4 regions of the Kitasatospora sp. NPDC002543 genome follow, and region 1 is predicted to be linked to each of the others. Evidence: riboswitches for the same ligand, from Rfam matches in the RefSeq annotation. Region 1 holds a riboswitch; each other region holds the start of a gene.
What was found. Region 1 has a riboswitch for cyclic di-AMP ahead of ACWD4P_RS16235 (NlpC/P60 family protein). Riboswitches for the same ligand answer to the same signal wherever they lie in the genome.

Region 1 (4,203 bases):
GCCCCGTAGACGTACGGGGAGCCGATCATCCGCACCGCGGCGGCCAGCGCGGCGGCGCCGCGCTCGGAGGCCGGCGGGGCGGTGCCGAGGTCCAGCCGGTCGGTGCCCCGGGTGGCGCGCTGCTCGGCGTCCCGGGCGTCCTGGGCCGTGATCCGGGCCCGTTCGGCGGGGCCCAGGCCGTTCAGCAGCTTCTGCGCCCTGGCCAGCCGCTGCTGGATCTCCTGCTTGGTGTCGGCGAGCGAACGACGGGTCAGGTCCAGCTCGGCGAGCTTGTCGGCCGCCTCGGTGCGGCGCTGGTCGAGCCGGCGCTGCCGGGTGACCAGCTCGTGCACGGTCTCCTGCTGGCGCACGGCGGCCTGGCCCTGGGTGCGGGCGCGGGCCAGGTAGCCCTCCGGGTCGGGCGAGAGGATGAGCTGGGCGGTCTGGGTCATCCCGCCGCCGCGGTACTCGGCGCCGGCCACCGTCGCCAGGTCGCCGCGCAGCTCGTTGAGCTGGTCCTGGGCCACGGCGATCTCGCCCTGGAGGATCGTGGTCTCGCCCTGGAGCCGCCGCTGGGCCTCCTGCGCCGCGTTGAACTTCTCGGACGCCTGCTCGGCCTCGTCGTACAGCTGCTCCACCTGCGTCTTGACGTCCTGACGGTCGGCCGGGTCCGGGCTGCCGGGGGCGGCCTGGGCACGGCCTCCGGCGGCCACGCCCAGCGTGGTGGCGGCGGCCGCGGTCAGCACCAGCGCCCGGGCGAGCAGTTGGGAACGGCGGTGCACGGGCATGGCGGCAGCGGCTCCAATCCTGCGGCGCGGCCCCCGCCGCCGCACCACGACGGGCGGCCGTCGAGCGGGGAGTCCGGTGGCAGACGTTAGCGAGTCAGGGCAACCGATTCCAAACCCTTCCGAACCCGAATATTCGACCGCCAATCGGACATCAGATCGGCCCGCCGGAAAAGCCGCAGGCCCGGCCTTCCCTGGGGAAGGCCGGGCCCGGAGGCGTTCGAGCGGGGATCAGACCCGCACGATGGAGGTCAGCGGCATGTTGGTGACCGCCTCGTAGCGCACGTTCGTCCCGGTGCGGGGCGCGTGCAGCACCTGGCCGTTGCCAGCGTAGATGCCGACGTGGTGGGCGTCCCCGTAGAAGATCAGCAGGTCGCCGGGCTGGGCCTGGGAGAGGTCCGTACCGATCCGGGTGCCGGCCGAGGCCTGCGCCTGGGAGGTGCGCGGCAGCGACACGCCGGCCTGGTTGAACGCCCAGACCATCAGGCCGGAGCAGTCGAAGGAGCCGGGGCCGGTGGCGCCCCAGACGTACGGGCTGCCGATCTTGGACGCGGCGGCCGAGAGGGCGGCGGCACCGCGCGAGCTGCCCGGGGCCACCTTCACCGGGGAGGAGGCGGTCGAGCCGGTCGAGGCGGACGAGCCCGACGAGCCGCCCGACAGGTCGCTGCGGCTGTTGTCGCGCGAGGCGCGGTCGGCCTGCGCCTGCTGCGCGGCGGCGGCGTCGGCCTTGGTCTTGGCGTCGGCCGCGGCCTTCTCCTCGGCCTGGCGCAGCGCCTGGCGCTCCTGCTCGGTCAGCGTGTTGAGCAGGTCCTGGGCCGCCTTCAGCTTGCCCTGGACGTCCTCCTTGGCGGCCTTCAGCTGCTGGGTGGTCGACTCCAGCTCGGCGAGCTTGCCCTGGGCCTCGTTGCGGTCCTGGTCGAGCTTGCGCTGCTGCGCCTGGAGCTCCTTCAGCTGACCCTTCTGGGTGTCACCGGCCTGGTTCAGCGCGCCGGCCTGGCTGAGGAAGGTGTCCGGGCTGGACGAGAACATCAGCTGGACGGTCGGGGATATCCCCCCGTTGCGGTACTGCTCGCCGGCGATCTCGGCCAGTCCGCCCTGGAGCTCGGTGACCTGGGCCTGCTGACGGGCCACCTGGTCCTGCAGCCCGGAGACCTGCTTCTCCAGCTCCTGCTGCTTGGCCTGGGCGGCGTTGTAGTTCTCGGTCGCGACCTCGGCCTGCTCGTTGAGCTGGTCGACCTGGCCCTTGACCTGGTCCTTGGTCGGCTGCGGGTCGGCGTGGGCGCCCTGTGCGGACAGCACGACGGCCGCGGCGGCGACACCGGTCAGGATCGAGACGCGGGCCCGGCCTGCGGGCTTGGGACGACGATGGGACGCCACGAAGGCGGACTCCTTCTTCCTACGTCCGCCTACCGGGTGAGCTGACGGGTTCGGGCCGGAAGCATGCCCTACGACGCCTCACGGCCGTTCCACCGGCCGACCTGGCGCCGATTCACCCCGGAGGAACGTGGTTCCCCGGCTCCGCTCCGCAGCGCCCCCGATTGCTGGGCTCCCCTGTCGGGCAGTCGTTTCGACCTGCCCCGCTGCCTCACGAACTCGACGGTAACCACCGCCGCCACCCTGGCTGGGCGATCGACAGTGCGGTGGTTCGGAGCATGACCCTAGTAACTGAACCGTGATCCGTTCAAATCCTTGTCAGAAAAAAGACAGAAGATTACCCAAGTTCCTTTGTGAAAATGACCGATGGTGACCACTGGTGCACACATGGCTGATCACTTCTCAGCATGTGGTCACAAAGGGGCGGAAGCCGAACGCCACCCCCCGCACGAGGGGTGGCGCTTTTCACAGGCCCCCCGACGGAGGCCTCCGGCGTGTCGGGCCGTCAGACCCGGCGGATGGTGTTGATCGGCATCGCGTCGGCCTTCATCACCTTCACCACGTCACCGGTGTGCGGCGCGTGGACCACCATGCCGTTGCCGATGTACATCCCGACGTGGTGCATGTCGGAGCCGTAGATCACCAGGTCGCCCGGCTGGGCCTGGTCCAGCGACGGCACCCGGGTGCCGTAGTGGCCCTGCTCCTGCGAGGTGCGCGGCAGCGAGACGCCGGCCTGCCCGTACGACCAGACCATCAGGCCCGAGCAGTCGAAGGTGGTCGACCCGGTGGCGCCCCAGACGTACGGCGAACCCTGCTTGCTCATCGCCTTGGACAGCGCCACGGCCGCGTAGCCGCTGGCCTGCGGCAGGCTGCCGAGGTCGACCCGGTCGGCGCCGCGCGAGGCGCGGTCGTCCTGCGCCTGCTGGGCCTTCAGCGCGGCGCGGTCGGAGGCGCTCAGCGAGTTCAGCAGGTCCTGGGCGGCCTTCAGCTTGGTGTTGACGTCCGCCTTGGCCTGGTTCAGGTCCTTGGTGGTGGTGTCCAGCGAGGCCAGCACGGCGGCCGCCTCGGTCTTCTCCTGGTCCAGCCGGCGCTGCTGGTCCAGCAGGCCCTTGAGCGCCTCGGCCTGACTGGTGCTGGCCTGCTGGACGGTGGAGGCCTTCTCCAGGTAGCCGGACGGGTCGGAGGAGAGCATCAGCTGGACGGACGGGTCGATGCCGCCGGCGCGGTACTGCTCACCCGCCACCTCGGCGAGGCCGCCCTGGAGCTGGGTCATCTGCTCCTGGCTGCGGGCCACCTGGTCCTGCAGCTGGTCGGACTGCTTGCGCAGCTGGTCGGCCCGCTCCTTGGCGCCGTTGTACTTCTCGGCCGCCTGCTCCTGCTCCTCCTGGAGCTGGTCGATCTGCGCCTTGACGTCGGTCTTGTTCGGCTGCGGCGCGGCGTGCGCGGCCACCTGGGCGGAGAGGGCGACCGCGGTCGCAGCGGCGGCGGTGAGCACGGAGATCCGTGCGCGGCTCGGCTGCTTGGGACGGCGGTGGGAGGCCAAGGGACCGGCTCCTTCTCCATCGGACTCACCTGATGGGATGAGATTCCGGAAAATAGGTTTGACGCCAGACACTAGTGAAGATCTATCCGTTCTGCCACTCCCCCGAAGGCGTGAACCTCACTCCCCACACTGACTTCACCGGACCCGCACAACGCCCCGGAATCCCCTCTGACCAGGCATCATGAGGCCCGGGCCGAGGTCACGGCCGGGCCAGCCGATTGAGCAGCAGCACCGATGCCACGGGGCGCGCGCCCGCCTTCCGCACGCCCTCCGCGACCTCCCGGTCGGTGGAGACCACGACCACCGGACGGCCCTGCGGCTCGGCCCGCACCAGACGGCGGATCAGCTCGTCGGCCGTCTCGCCGGTCCGGCTGAACCGCACCCGGACCCCGCGCGGTGGCGCCATGATCACCGGGACGTCCAGGTCCTGCCCGTCGAAGACGCAGGTGACCTCCGCCTGCGTCCGCTGGGCCAGCATCGCCAGCCCGCCCAGCAGCCGGATCCGCTGCTGCTCCAGCGGCA
Region 2 (4,203 bases), on a different contig from region 1:
AGCGGCACCCGGAGGAGGCAAAGACAAAGGCCGTCGTGGTGTCGGCACCCACGACGGCCCCCCGATGGTGGAGCACGACGGTCGGTCAGACCGCCAGGTGGTCGAACTCCCCGTCCTTCGCCCCCAGCAGCAGGGCGGCGATCTCGGCCCGGGTGTAGATCAGCGCGGGACCGTCCGGGAACCGCGAGTTGCGCATCGCCACGTCGCCGCCCGGCAGGGCCGCGAACTCGACGCAGTTGCCCTGGGAGTTGCTGTGCAGGCTCTTCTGCCAGACCACCCCCTGGAGGTCGGTGGCGGCCATCCCGTTGTAGGTCTCGTACGAGCCGTGCTTGTCCTGCGAGTCGTGCATATAAATCTCCCGAAGAGCTCCGGAGTTGTCGTCCTGCGCGGCGCCCCCGGCGCCGCCGAAACGAACGGACCGGCCCCGTACCGGTCCGGCACAACGCCTCACTTGACGCGATGATAGCCGCAGTGCACGTGCATCAGCACGGGACATTGCAGGTGCACGAGGCCTTTTACCCTCAGCCGCGAACTCTTCACGGGCCCTTCTCCTGACGGTACGTAAACGGACATAGCCGATGAATCGTCGAGCCCGCGATAACCGGCCGTGAGCATCTCCCCGCTGAATGTTGATCTTCGAATGCCGGGAGTCGCACGCCTGTGACCCTCCGTCAGGCCGACCTCATGCTGTGAGACATCTCACGCGCCCCGGATGCAACGCCCGCCCCCTCCGACGACGTCCGGGCAAGCGCCGGTGATCGCACGGAGGTTGGGCGAAGAATGTCCGGATTGTAGGCAAAGCGCCCGGAGCCGTGCCGCAGACGCACCGGCTCCGCACCATGACCGCGCGAAACCCGTACGGCAGCCGACTGCAAGCCGGACGGGCCGATGTCCTACGATCTCCGGCATGAGCACCGCAGCCATCCCGGGCGCGCCACTGCCCGTCCGCACTCCAGGCTCCCGTGCGCGGGGGCGCCACCGTCGTCCCGAGCGCCCCGAGATCCCGGCCGGCGCCCCGGCCCTGGTGCTCGCCGTGCCCGCGACCGCCGGGCCCGAGTCCCGCTCGGTCGTCGAGGAGTTGCTCTCGATCGTCCGCACCGAGCAGAACGGCGTCCGGACCGCGGTCGGCTACCTCCCCGGCAACGGCCCCGAGGGCGTGGACGGCGAGGACCGCACCGTCGCCGAGCTGCTGGCCATGGCCGCCGAGGCGGGGCTTCCGACGCCCGTCCTGGTGCCGCTGGTGCCCGGTCCGCACACCTTCCTGACCGAGCTTCACGCGCTCGCCGCCGAGTACGGCGCGCCCGTCACCGACCCGCTGGGCCCGCACCCGCTGCTGGCCGAGGCCGTGCACGTCCGCCTGTCCGAGGCCGGGCTGGCCCGGGCCGACCGCGCCCGGCTGTTCGCCATCGCGACCGCCGCGGACGGCGTGGTGCTGACCACCGTCGGCGGCGAGGACGCGGCCGCCGCGGCCGGCATCACCGGCGTGCTGCTGGCCGCGCGGCTGGCCGTACCGGTCGTCGCCGCCGCGCTCGACGTGCCCGGCTCGGTGGCCGCGGCCGTCAACCACCTCAAGGAGACCGGCTCGCAGCGCCCGGCGCTGGCCCCGCTGGTGATCGGTCCGGAGGCGGACTCCGAGCTGCTCGCCACCGCGGCCGAGGAGACCGGCTGCCCGTCGGCCGCGCCGCTGGGCGCGTACCCGTCGGTCGGCCAGCTGATCGCCTCCACCTACCTGGCCGCCCTGCCCGCGCCGTCCCCGGAGGACCTGGCGCGGGCCGAGGCGGAGGCAGCGGCCGCCTCCGGGGCCGAGGGGGCCCCGGAGGGCGCTCGCGGCGCCCACGCGGCCGCCGAGGGCCCCCTCGGGCAGTAGTCGACACCGCGCGCCGCCCGCGCGCACCGAAGGGCCCGGAACGGCTTCCGTTCCGGGCCCTTCGGCTTGCCCTCCCGCACGTCCCGTCAAGTGCGGAAGTCGCGGAGCCGTCGAAGCGAAATGTCCGTTCTGGCCTTTCTGGAGCCATTTGAAAGGAAAAAGGGAGCGCGGATCCGAGCGCGCGGATCGCGACCGCTCCCCCACCTCCCGGCGTGCGCGACTCCACGATTCGACACATCGTCACGCCGCTCCTGAGGCACAGCCAGTTGTTGACTTCCGCAATGACATTGCTTGAAAACGATCATTTTCGATCTTGATGGACGGCGATTTTGGCAGTTCCCACTAAACCGTGATGCACATCACAGTGGTTTGCAGTTTGAACTTGAGTCTGATTAACGTGCTCCCCGTTCGTGACCACACGAACCCGGTTCATCCGCAACGCCGAGTCCTGCCGTCGGATGTCCTGGAAACGCGAAAACGCACCACGGCAGGAGCGGGGGACCCACAGGTAAGTCGCCCCGGACCGGTCTTCGGAACGGTCCAGGGCTAGGGGTGAAGCCGCGCCCACAGCGCGGCCGGGCAACTCCAGCCCGAATCCGACAGCTCACCTCGCAGGCGTGGGAGAGGACCGCGTCTTCATGCTGCCCACCAACGGCACTCGCCTGTCCAGCCGCACCCGCCGCGTGATCGCCGCCCTCGGCGTCGCGGGCGTCGGCCTCACCGTCCCCTGCCTCACGTCGGGCACCGCCTCGGCCGCCTCCGTCGCCACCTGGGACAAGGTCGCCCAGTGCGAGAGCGGCGGCAACTGGGCCATCAACACCGGCAACGGCTTCTACGGCGGGCTCCAGTTCACCTCCAGCACCTGGTCCGCCTTCGGCGGCACCGCCTTCGCGGCGCGCGCCGACCTGGCCACCAAGGACCAGCAGATCTCCGTCGCCGAGAAGGTCCTCGCCTCGCAGGGCCCCGGCGCCTGGCCGGTGTGCTCGGTCCAGGCCGGCCTCACCAAGGGAGGCGCCGCCGCCTCCGTCGACACCTCGGCGGGCTCGACCGCCACCAAGCCCGCGCAGAGCGCCAAGCCGGCCGCCCCGGCGGCTCCGGCGGCGAAGCCCGCCGCCAAGCCGGCGCAGCCCCAGGCCCCCGCCGCGAAGCCCGCCGCGCCCGCCCAGGACGGCGCGCAGGCCGCCACGGGCAACGCCGCCACGGGCAACCGGAGCGACTGGGTCAAGAAGGGCCCGCAGCAGGCCCAGGGCGCCGACTACACCGTGGTCCAGGGCGACTGGCTGTCCGCCATCGCCGACCAGCACCAGGTGCAGGGCGGCTGGCAGCGGCTCTACGAGCTCAACCGCGGCACCCTGACCGAGGGCCCGGACACCATCTACCCGGGCCAGCAGCTGTCCTTCGGCGGCAACGGCCAGGCCCAGGCCGCCCCGTCCTCCACCGGCAAGTCCGGCTCGGACTTCACCTGGTTCGACCGCTCGCAGAAGTCCGGTCAGTCCGCGAACGGCGGTGCCGTGAACGCCCAGCCGACCGCGCAGGCCCAGGCCCCGGCCGCCAAGCCGGCCGCCAAGCCCGCTCCGCAGACCCAGACCCAGACCCAGGCTCCGGCTGCCACCGGCAGCATGGCCGCCGCGGTCTCCTTCGCCGAGTCGAAGGTCGGTCAGGCGTACGTCTACGGCGGCACCGGCAACGGCGGCTGGGACTGCTCCGGCCTGACCCAGGCCGCGCTGCGCGCCGCGGGCATCTCCGTCCCGCGCGTCGCCGCCGACCAGGCCGCGGCCAGCACCCACGTCTCGCTGGACAGCCTCCAGCCGGGCGACCTGCTGTTCTGGTCCAACAACGGCAAGGACTCCGGCGTCTACCACGTCGCGATCTACGTCGGCAACGGCAAGTACGTCGAGGCCGCCAACCCGAGCTCGGGCGTCCGCGAGCAGAGCATCGCCAACTGGGCCCCGGACTTCGCCGGCCGGGTCTGAGGACGGCGCACGGACGACGGCGTTCGGACGACGAATGACGAATGACGGCTGACGGATAACAGCTGACAGATTTCATCATCTGTCAGCTGTCAGCCGTCGGCCGTCGGCCGTCATCCCCACGCTGACCATCCGCCACCCCCGGGGAGAGTCTGGTCGCTCTCCCCGGGGGTTCCGGCGTTCCCGCCGACGGTTCCGGGCTCTCCTCCGGCGGTTCCGCCCTGTCCCGTGGTGGATCCCCGCCCCAGCGGGCATGCTGCTGCTCTGCACCCGAGGAGGAGTCACATGGCCCAGGTCACCGTCACGCTCGACGCGAACCTCGCGATCGACGCGATGATGCTCTCCGGCACCAAGAGCCCCCAGGAC
Region 3 (4,203 bases), on a different contig from region 1:
CAGCAGCCGCGGGCCAGCACGCACCCGATCCCGGCGGCGCGGTGTCCTTCGAGGGTGAGCGAGGCCTGCCCGATCGGCGTCGCGTCGTCCGGCTCCCCGGCGTCGGCGAGCCTGGTGACGGCGAGCCGGTAGGTGTCCCGCTCCTCGGCCATCGCCTCCTCCAGGTACAGCTCGATCTGGTCGGCGCAGTCCTCCCGGCCGCTCGGCCCGAAGGGCAGGTGGCGGGTGACCTCCGGGTCGCCGAACAGCGCGTGCAGCGCGTCCACGTCCTCCTCGGTGTGGTGGTACTCGCGGACGGCCAGTCGCGGGCCGGTGAGTCGTACGGGGACCATGGCTGCCGACCCTATCCCCGCCCGGCGGCTACCGTTCGGACTATGAACGACGAAGACCTGCGGCTCGCCCCGCGCACCAAGGCCGCCGACCTGCTCGCCTGGGCGGCCGAGCAGGGCCGCGCGCCGGTGGCCGAGGGGCCGCTGCGCGCGGTGCTGGCGCTGCTGGAGCTGGGCGAGGGCAGGATGCACGACGGCTGGCCCGAACTGACCTCCGGCGCGGTGGAGCACCTGCTGTACGAGCGCCTCCACCTGTACGTCCAACCCGCGCCCGAGGAGGACCCGCTCGCCTACGGCGACGCCGTCCGGCTGCTGGTCGACCACCAGCGGGCGGCCCGGCGGCTGAACGCCAAGCGCCAGGAGCGGCTGCACGCGGAGGCCGAGTGGCAGGGCGAGGTCGCGGCCGGGCTGCTGCGCCGCGCCGACCTGGTGACCTGGCCCCGGCTGTACGCGCTGCTGCTGCACGCGTACGGGGTGGACGTGACGGACGGGGCGGCGGTGCGGGACTGGCTGGCCGGCTTCGGGGAGCTCCCGGAGGAGGAGCGGCTGGCCGCGTTCGAGGCGCTGGCTCCGGCCGGCTGGCTGGACGAGCCGGACGAGCAGGGCTGGGGCCCGGGCCGGGTGCTGTCGGTCGGCATGGCCACGGACGGCGCGCGGCGGCTGCTGGAGCAGGGCCTGATGCGGCGCAGCTACCGCAACCTGGCCGAGCTGACCGCGCTGGGCCGGCCGATGCCGGACGAACTGGCCGGGGACTTCGGGCGGTTCGAGGAGGCGGCGGTCGACGCGGCGCTCGACCTGCTCGGCGGGTGGACGGTGCCGGGACTGCCGCGGCTGCTGGTGACGGAGTTCCCGGAGCTGGCGCCGGAGCCCGGCCCGGAGGAGATCGAGGCGTACCTGGCGCAGCTGCCCGCCGAGGAGTGAGTGGCCGCGCGGGAAGCCCCCGGGCCGGTGCCGCGGCTCCGGCTCGGGGGCTTCCGCGGGTGCGTCAGGGGTTGAGGCCGCGCTGCTGGAGCCAGGGCTCCGGGTCGACCGGGGCACCGCCGCCGGGGCGGACCTCCATGTGCAGGTGCGGGCCGGTGACGTTGCCGGTCGCGCCGACCTTGCCGATCTGCTGGCCGGCGGCGACCTTGCCGGAGCCCTTGGTGATCGCGGAGAGGTGGCAGTACCAGATCTCGGTGCCGTCGGGCAGGGTCTCGACGATCCGGTAGCCGTACGAGCCGGCCCAGCCGGCCGAGGTGATGGTGCCCTGGCCGAGCGCGTGGACCGGGGTGCCGGTGTCGGCGGCGAAGTCCAGGCCGGTGTGCAGGTTGGCCCAGTAGCGGGCGCTCTGTCCGTAGTGGGCGGAGAGCCGGTAGTCGTCCACGGGGAGGACGAGCGCGGCGGCCTTGGCCCGTTCGGCCTCCTCGGCGGCGCGCTTGGCCTCGGCCTCCTTGGCGGCGGCCTTGGCCTCGGCCTCCTGCGCGGCCTGGAGCCGGGCGGTCTCCTCGGCGGCGGTGCGCTGGCTGTCGGCCTGGCTCTGGATGCGGGCGGCGAGCGCGAGGCCGGGGTCCGCGGAGAGGGCGAGCGGGGTCTCGTCCGGGGCCTCGATGGCGGGGGCGGCGGCCGGGGTCGCCGAGGCGAAGCCGGTGGCGCCCAGGGTGGCGGCCACGGCGGTGACGCCGAGCAGCGGGGAGGCTCCGCGGGTCTGACGCGGCATCCGGTGGCGGTTGGTCTCGGCCTCCGCGGCGAAGTCGTCCGGGCCGAAGGGCTCGGGTCCGTCCGTGCCGGGGTGGTCGAGGAGCTGGGTACCGGCTGCGGGGCCGACCGGGTGTGCCGGGGTGTGCGTCGACGCCACGGAGGCGCGCTCCTTTCCTTCCTTCGCGCCTACCGGGTTAGCTGACGGGTTCGGAGCAGGAAGGTCTCCTACGGCCGGGCCGGAGCCCCGCCGATTCACCCCAAGGAACGTGGTTCCCCGGCTCCCTGACCTGCCCGGGGGCCGGTCGTCGGGATTAGGCGACGGCGCACGGTGCCGTCTGGTTACGGCGTTGACAACCGCGCTGCGTTATCAAACGTTAATCCTAGGAGGCTCTGATTCCAAGCCATCCGTTCGGAGCAGCCCGCGGACAGATGATCGGACGTCAACGAACGGCCCCTCATGCACGGCCCCATCTGAGTACCCATACTCATGTGCGGTCCGATCCGACGGCCGCATCCTGACGCCATGAGCGCACCGATGCAGAGCCGCACCACGTCCGCGTACTACATCCAGTCCGTCCTGTCCTTCGCCCTGTCGGGCACCGCACTCGCCGCCGGGATCGCCTACCTGCCGGTCGGCGGGTGGACCCGGGCCTTCCTGGGGATCGGACTCCTCTACACCGTCACCTCCGCGTTCACGCTGGCGAAGGTGATCCGGGACCGGCAGGAGTCGAACGAGATGGTCACCCGGGTGGACCAGGCCCGGCTGGAGAAGCTGCTCAGCGAGCACGACCCGTTCAAGGTCGAGGGGGTCTGACCGCTCCGCGCCCCCGCACCGCACCGCCCCCGCACGGCACCGCCCCCTCCTCCCGCGCCCCCCTCGCCCCGTCCACTCCTCCCCCGTCCGCTCCCCGCCCCGTCCGCTCCGGTGCGCCGCCGACCGCTTGACGGCTAAGGCTATTAGCCTTAGCTTTATGGCTATCGGCGGCACCGCCGATGCCCCGCACCGGCGGCCCGAGGAGGACCCCGTGAACGGCACCACCACCCCGACCACCCAGTACCTGACCGTCCCCGGAGGCCGGATCGCCTTCGACGACACCCGGCACGGCGAGGGCACCCCCGTGGTCCTGCTGCCGGGCATGCTCGACAGCCGGGCCGCGTACCGGCACCTGCGCCCGCTGCTCACCGCCGCCGGCCACCGGGTCGTCACCATGGACCTGCGGGGCTTCGGCGAGTCCTCGATCGCCTGGGACGACTACGGCCCGGCCGCCATCGCCGGCGACGTCCTCGCCCTGCTCGACCACCTCGGCATCGAGCGCGCCGTCCTCGCCGGGAACTCCTACACCGGGGCGACCGTCGTCAGGGCCGCCGGGGACGCGCCCGAGCGGGTCGCCGGGATCGTCCTGATCGACGCCTTCGTCGAGAACCCGCCGCCGGGCGCCCTGATGCGCGGCGCCATGGGCCTGCTGGGCGCGGCCCTCGTGCACTGGCCGGCCTCCTGGGGCTTCTACCTGCGCCGGATGGCCTTCCCCGGCGCCAAGCCCGCCGACTTCGACGCGTACGTGGACGGGCTGGTCGCCGCGCTGCGCACCCCGGGGCGCAAGGCGGCCACCCGCGGGTACGTCCACGGCGACTCGGCGCCGGTCGGCTGGACGGCCGCGGTGCGGTGCCCGGCGCTGGTCGTCATGGGCGACAAGGACCCCGACTTCCCGAAGCCGGAGCTGGTCGCCGACCGGCAGGCCGCCGCACTCGGCGCCCGGAAGGCGATGATCGAGGGGTCCGGGCACTACCCGATGGCCGACAACCCGGCGGCCACCGCGGACGCCCTGCTGCCGTTCCTCGCCGAACTCGGCTGAGCCCGCGGGCCCCTGCCCGGCCGCACCCCGCCCGACCCGTCCGCCCGATCCCATCCGTACGGAGAGCCCGAACCCATGCCCCGCGTAGGACTGACCCCCGACCAGGTCGTCGACCACGCCCTCACCCTCATCGACGAGCAGGGCCCCGAGGCCCTCACCCTGGCGGCCGTCGCCGCCCGGGCCGGGGTCGCCACCCCCTCGCTGTACAAGCACGTCAGCGGCGGCCTCGCCGAACTGCGGCGGCTGATCGCCGTCCGGGTCACCGGGGACCTGGCCGACCGGCTCGCCGAGGCGGCCGTCGGGCGCGGCGGGGACGACGCCGTGGCCGCGGTGCTGCGCGCCTA
Region 4 (4,203 bases), on a different contig from region 1:
CGCGCTGCTGGCCGACAAGCTGTCCTTCACCGGCGCGGCCGGTGCCCAGGTCGCGGAGGTCGTCCGCCAGGTGGAGGCCGTCGCGGCCGCCTACCCGGACGCCGCCAAGTACGCGCCGGCCGACATTCTCTGACGTGTCGTCAGGCCCTCGTCAGGCCTGAGCCGAGGGCCCTGCCGCCGGACCGGTGGCGGGTCCCTCGCGCGTCGTGGGGACGTGGCCCGGGTCCAGCGGCGGAGCGGTGGGGCCGCACGGCCAGTCGCAGTTCGGCTCGGCCACCGGCTGCGCCGCCTCGGGGGCCAGGACGTTGCCCCGTACGGTCGCGGCGGCGATCAGCCCGCCGGCCGCCAGCAGACCGGCGCAGATCAGCATCGCGGTGTGGAAGGCCGAGTCGACCGAGGAGGGCACCCGGTAGGCGTCGCCGCTCAGCCCGGCCAGCGCCGGCAGGGCGGCCACCGCGAGCAGGCCGGCCGCGCGGGCGGCGGCGTTGTTGACCCCGCTGGCGATGCCCGCGTGCCGGACCTCGACGGCGGCCAGCACCGTCGCCGTCAGCGGCGCGACCAGCAGTGTCATCCCGCAGCCCATCACCGCGACGGCGGGCAGCACGTCCACCCAGTACGAGGAGTCGGGGCCGATGCGCAGCATCAGCAGCACCCCGGCGGCGCACAGCAGCGGGCCGACGGTCAGCGGGACACGCGGGCCGATCCGCTTGCCGAGGCGTCCGGCGCGCGCGGACAGCGTCAGCATCAGCACGGTGATCGGCACCAGGGCGAAGCCCGAGACCAGCGGCGAGAAGCCGGACACGATCTGGAGCTGCACCACCAGGAGGAAGAAGACGCCGCTGAACGCCGCGTACACGCACAGGGTGACCAGGTTCACCGCGGTGAACAGCCGGGAGGAGAACAGCCCCAGCGGCAGCATCGGTTCGGGGGCGCGGCGCTCGACCGCCACGAAGGCGGCGCCGAGCGCCAGCCCCAGCACCCCGCTGACCCAGACGGCGGGGGACAGGCCCTCGCCGGCCGCGGTCAGCGCGTAGGTGACCGCGCCGAGGGCGAGGGCGGCGAGCACGGCGCCGAGCACGTCGAAGCGACCGGAGGCGGCCTCGTCCCGGCTCTCCGGCACCGACCGGGTGGTGACGGCGATCACGGCGGCGGCCAGCGGCAGGTTCAGCAGGAAGATCCAGCGCCAGCCGGGGCCGTCCACCAGCCAGCCGCCGAGGAAGGGGCCGACCGCGGCCGACACCCCGCCGAGGCCGGACCAGAGGCCGACCGCCGCCGAGCGGTCGTCGGGGTGGAAGACGGCCTGGAGCATGGCGAGCGAGCCGGGGGTGAGCAGCGCCCCGCCGATGCCCTGCACGGCGCGGGCGGCGATCAGCACGTGGATGTTCGGCGCTGCGGCGCAGGCCGCGGAGGCGACGGCGAACCAGACCACACCGATCAGGAAGACCTTGCGCCGCCCGTACCGGTCGCCGAGCGCGCCGCCGAGCAGGATCAGGCCCGCCAGGGTGAGCAGATAGGAGTTCAGCGTCCACTGCAGGGACGCCAGGGAGGCGCCGAGGTCGGCGCCGATCCGGGGCAGGGCGACGTTCACCACGGTGCCGTCGAGCATCGCCATGCTGGAGCCGAGCACCGTTGCCATCAGTACCCAGCGGCCCTGCGCGGTGCCCAAGCGCAGGGTGCCGGCCTCGGAGGTGGTCACGGGCGAATCCTGCGCTGCCGGGGCGCGAGTGACAAGGGTCACCGGTGGGTGTGTTGGGGGTGGGCGGTGCGTGAGCGGGCGGCTGCGCAGTGTCGGCGATCTCGGCGCAGGGTCGTGGATCAGTGGCGCGGGGTGAATGGATTGTGTACGTATCGTGGGCCTGGGCCTGCGGAGGGTCACCGGGGCAGGGGGGATCGTTGCGTTTTCAAAGATCGACATTGCTTCACCCGAACGGATGGGTTTTAGTTCAGCGACCGCCCGGCCAGTCCGGACGGATCCGCCGGGTGGAACGCCGAGTCCTGCCGCTGCCCGGTGGTTCGAAACGAACTCTGTACGGCAGGAGCGGGGGACCCACAGGTAAGTCGCCGGACCGGAGTTCGCGCCTCAGGGCGCGGGCGTCCAGGACCGGCTAGGGGTGAAGCCGCACACGCGGCCGGGCAACTCCAGCCCGAACCCGACAGCTCACCTCGCAGGCGTCGGAGAGGAAACTTCCATGCCTGCACAGGCTCGTCGTATCGCCCTGCCCCGCGCCGCCCGCATCGGCATCGCCACCGCCGTGACCGGTGTCTCCTTCGCCCTCCCGCTCGTGACCGCGATGAGCGCCCAGGCCCACACCGCCCCGGCCGCGGCCGCCGCCGCCGCCAAGCCGGCCGCGCAGGCCCCCGCCCCGGCCCAGGCCGCCGCGCAGGAGAGCTACCGCGTCGTCGGCGGCGACACCCTGTCCAAGATCGCCGACGCCCGGAACGTCGAGGGCGGCTGGCACGCGCTGTACGAGCGGAACCGCTCGGTCGTCGGCGCCGACCCGAACCTGATCTTCCCGGGCCAGCAGCTCGCGCTGCCGGGCCATGCCGGCGCTCCGGCCAAGCCGGCCGCTCCGGCGAAGCCCGCCACGCCGGCGAAGCCCGCCGCTCCGGCGGCTCCGGCGACCCAGGCCGCCAAGCCGCAGGCCCAGGTCCAGGTGCAGACCGAGGCCGCCAAGCCGTCCGCGCAGCTCCAGACCCAGCTCCAGGTCGCCACGCCGGCCCAGGCCGTGACCGCCACTCCGGTCGCCGCCGCCACCTCCGGCTTCGTCGCCCCGCTGGCCAACCCGAGGCTCGGCACCGCCTACGGCGTGGCCGGCTCGATGTGGGCCTCCGGCCACCACACCGGCCAGGACTTCGTCGCCTCCACCGGCACCCCGCTGCGCGCGATCGCCAACGGCGTCGTGGTCAAGGCCGGCAACGGCGGCGCCTACGGCAACGAGGTCGAGATCAAGCTCGCCGACGGCCACTACGCCGAGTACGCGCACCTCTCCTCGATCGGTGTGAGGATCGGTCAGACCGTCACCGCCGGCCAGCAGATCGGCCTCTCCGGCGCCACCGGCAACGTGACCGGCCCGCACCTGCACTTCGAGATCCGCAACGGCTCGGAGTACGGCTCGGACATCAACCCGGTCGCCTACCTGCGCGCGCACGGCGTCGCGCTCTGACCCCGAGAGCTCCGGGGTACCAGGAACCACCGCTGCTGCGGGCGAACCGATCGCCCGGGATGGTCATGTCGGGTGACCGCTCGACCGGGTGATCGCCGCACGGCGGACATGGGCGCGGGACACGCCCAGGCCGGCCCGGCCGCACGAGGACCTCCTCGTGCGGCCGGGCCGGCCGCTTTCGTTCCCGGGGCCGCCCGGGGTGTTCCAGCGGTCGAACGAAGCGTCAACTCCGGCGCACTGCCGGGTGATCGGCTGAAGCGCCGGGCTCCTGCGGGGCGCCATGCTGGCGGGCGGTCAGCGCCCGGCCGGTCCGGCGGTGGGGCGGGTCAGTGAGGCGAGGAGGCCGGATGGCGGTCCGGAGCGGGGGCGTGGCGGGGGAGACGGCCGGACGGGAGCGGCTCGGCCCGGGCGGCGTCGACCGGTTGAAGGCGGACTCGGTCGGCCTGGTCGGGGTGGTGTTCATGGCGCTCGCCACCGCCGCCCCGATCACCGCGATGACCGGCAACCTGCCGATCATCGTCGGGCAGGGCAACGGGGCCGGCGCGCCCGCCGCGTACATCGTGGCGACGGTGGTGCTGACGGTGTTCTCGGTCGGCTACGTGGCGATGGCCCGTCACATCACCGCGGCCGGCGCGTTCTACGGCTACGTCTCGCACGGACTGGGCCGGGTGGTCGGGATGGCGGCCGGGCTGCTCGCGGTGCTCGCGTACGTCGTCACCGAGGCCTCGGCCCTCGGCTTCTTCGCGTACTCGCTGCGCGGGCTGGTCCGTTCCCAACTGGGGGTGGAGCTGGGCTGGGGCTGGTACGCGCTGTTCGGGGCGGCGGTGATCGGGGTGATGGCCTGGTTCGACCTGCACCTGACGGCCAGGGTGCTCGGGGTCGCGCTGGTGCTGGAGATCGGGGTGCTGAGCGCGGTGTCGTTCGCGGTGCTGTTCTCCGGCGGCGGTCCGGACGGGATCGCGGTGGCCGCCGTGAACCCGCTGAACGCGCTGAAGGGGGTGGGGAGTTCGGGGCCGGCGGCGGCCGGGCTCGGCCTGTT

Region 2: linked by a shared signal. The riboswitch ahead of ACWD4P_RS02160 (transglycosylase family protein) and the one ahead of ACWD4P_RS16235 (NlpC/P60 family protein) in region 1 are both predicted to bind cyclic di-AMP.
Region 3: linked by a shared signal. The riboswitch ahead of ACWD4P_RS17525 (M23 family metallopeptidase) and the one ahead of ACWD4P_RS16235 (NlpC/P60 family protein) in region 1 are both predicted to bind cyclic di-AMP.
Region 4: linked by a shared signal. The riboswitch ahead of ACWD4P_RS10085 (M23 family metallopeptidase) and the one ahead of ACWD4P_RS16235 (NlpC/P60 family protein) in region 1 are both predicted to bind cyclic di-AMP.

What each region holds. Positions count from the first base shown of each region.
Region 1 is NZ_JBSFWR010000032.1:55,473-59,675, reverse strand. It holds gene ACWD4P_RS16240 (NlpC/P60 family protein) at 1-767, opposite strand, end outside; gene ACWD4P_RS16235 (NlpC/P60 family protein) at 996-2,141, opposite strand; cyclic di-AMP (ydaO/yuaA leader) riboswitch at 2,152-2,305, opposite strand; gene ACWD4P_RS16230 (C40 family peptidase) at 2,644-3,681, opposite strand; gene ACWD4P_RS16225 (NYN domain-containing protein) at 3,881-4,203, opposite strand, start outside.
Region 2 is NZ_JBSFWR010000003.1:13,919-18,121, forward strand. It holds gene ACWD4P_RS02150 (DUF397 domain-containing protein) at 86-349, opposite strand; gene ACWD4P_RS02155 (hypothetical protein) at 908-1,867, shown strand; cyclic di-AMP (ydaO/yuaA leader) riboswitch at 2,328-2,498, shown strand; gene ACWD4P_RS02160 (transglycosylase family protein) at 2,485-3,840, shown strand; gene ACWD4P_RS02165 (hypothetical protein) at 4,123-4,203, shown strand, end outside.
Region 3 is NZ_JBSFWR010000036.1:43,725-47,927, reverse strand. It holds gene ACWD4P_RS17535 (GNAT family N-acetyltransferase) at 1-332, opposite strand, end outside; gene ACWD4P_RS17530 (hypothetical protein) at 375-1,250, shown strand; gene ACWD4P_RS17525 (M23 family metallopeptidase) at 1,315-2,163, opposite strand; cyclic di-AMP (ydaO/yuaA leader) riboswitch at 2,176-2,334, opposite strand; gene ACWD4P_RS17520 (YiaA/YiaB family inner membrane protein) at 2,530-2,820, shown strand; gene ACWD4P_RS17515 (alpha/beta fold hydrolase) at 2,978-3,859, shown strand; gene ACWD4P_RS17510 (TetR/AcrR family transcriptional regulator) at 3,935-4,203, shown strand, end outside.
Region 4 is NZ_JBSFWR010000016.1:48,030-52,232, forward strand. It holds gene purB (adenylosuccinate lyase) at 1-133, shown strand, start outside; gene ACWD4P_RS10080 (MFS transporter) at 152-1,636, opposite strand; cyclic di-AMP (ydaO/yuaA leader) riboswitch at 2,050-2,187, shown strand; gene ACWD4P_RS10085 (M23 family metallopeptidase) at 2,190-3,164, shown strand; gene ACWD4P_RS10090 (APC family permease) at 3,512-4,203, shown strand, end outside.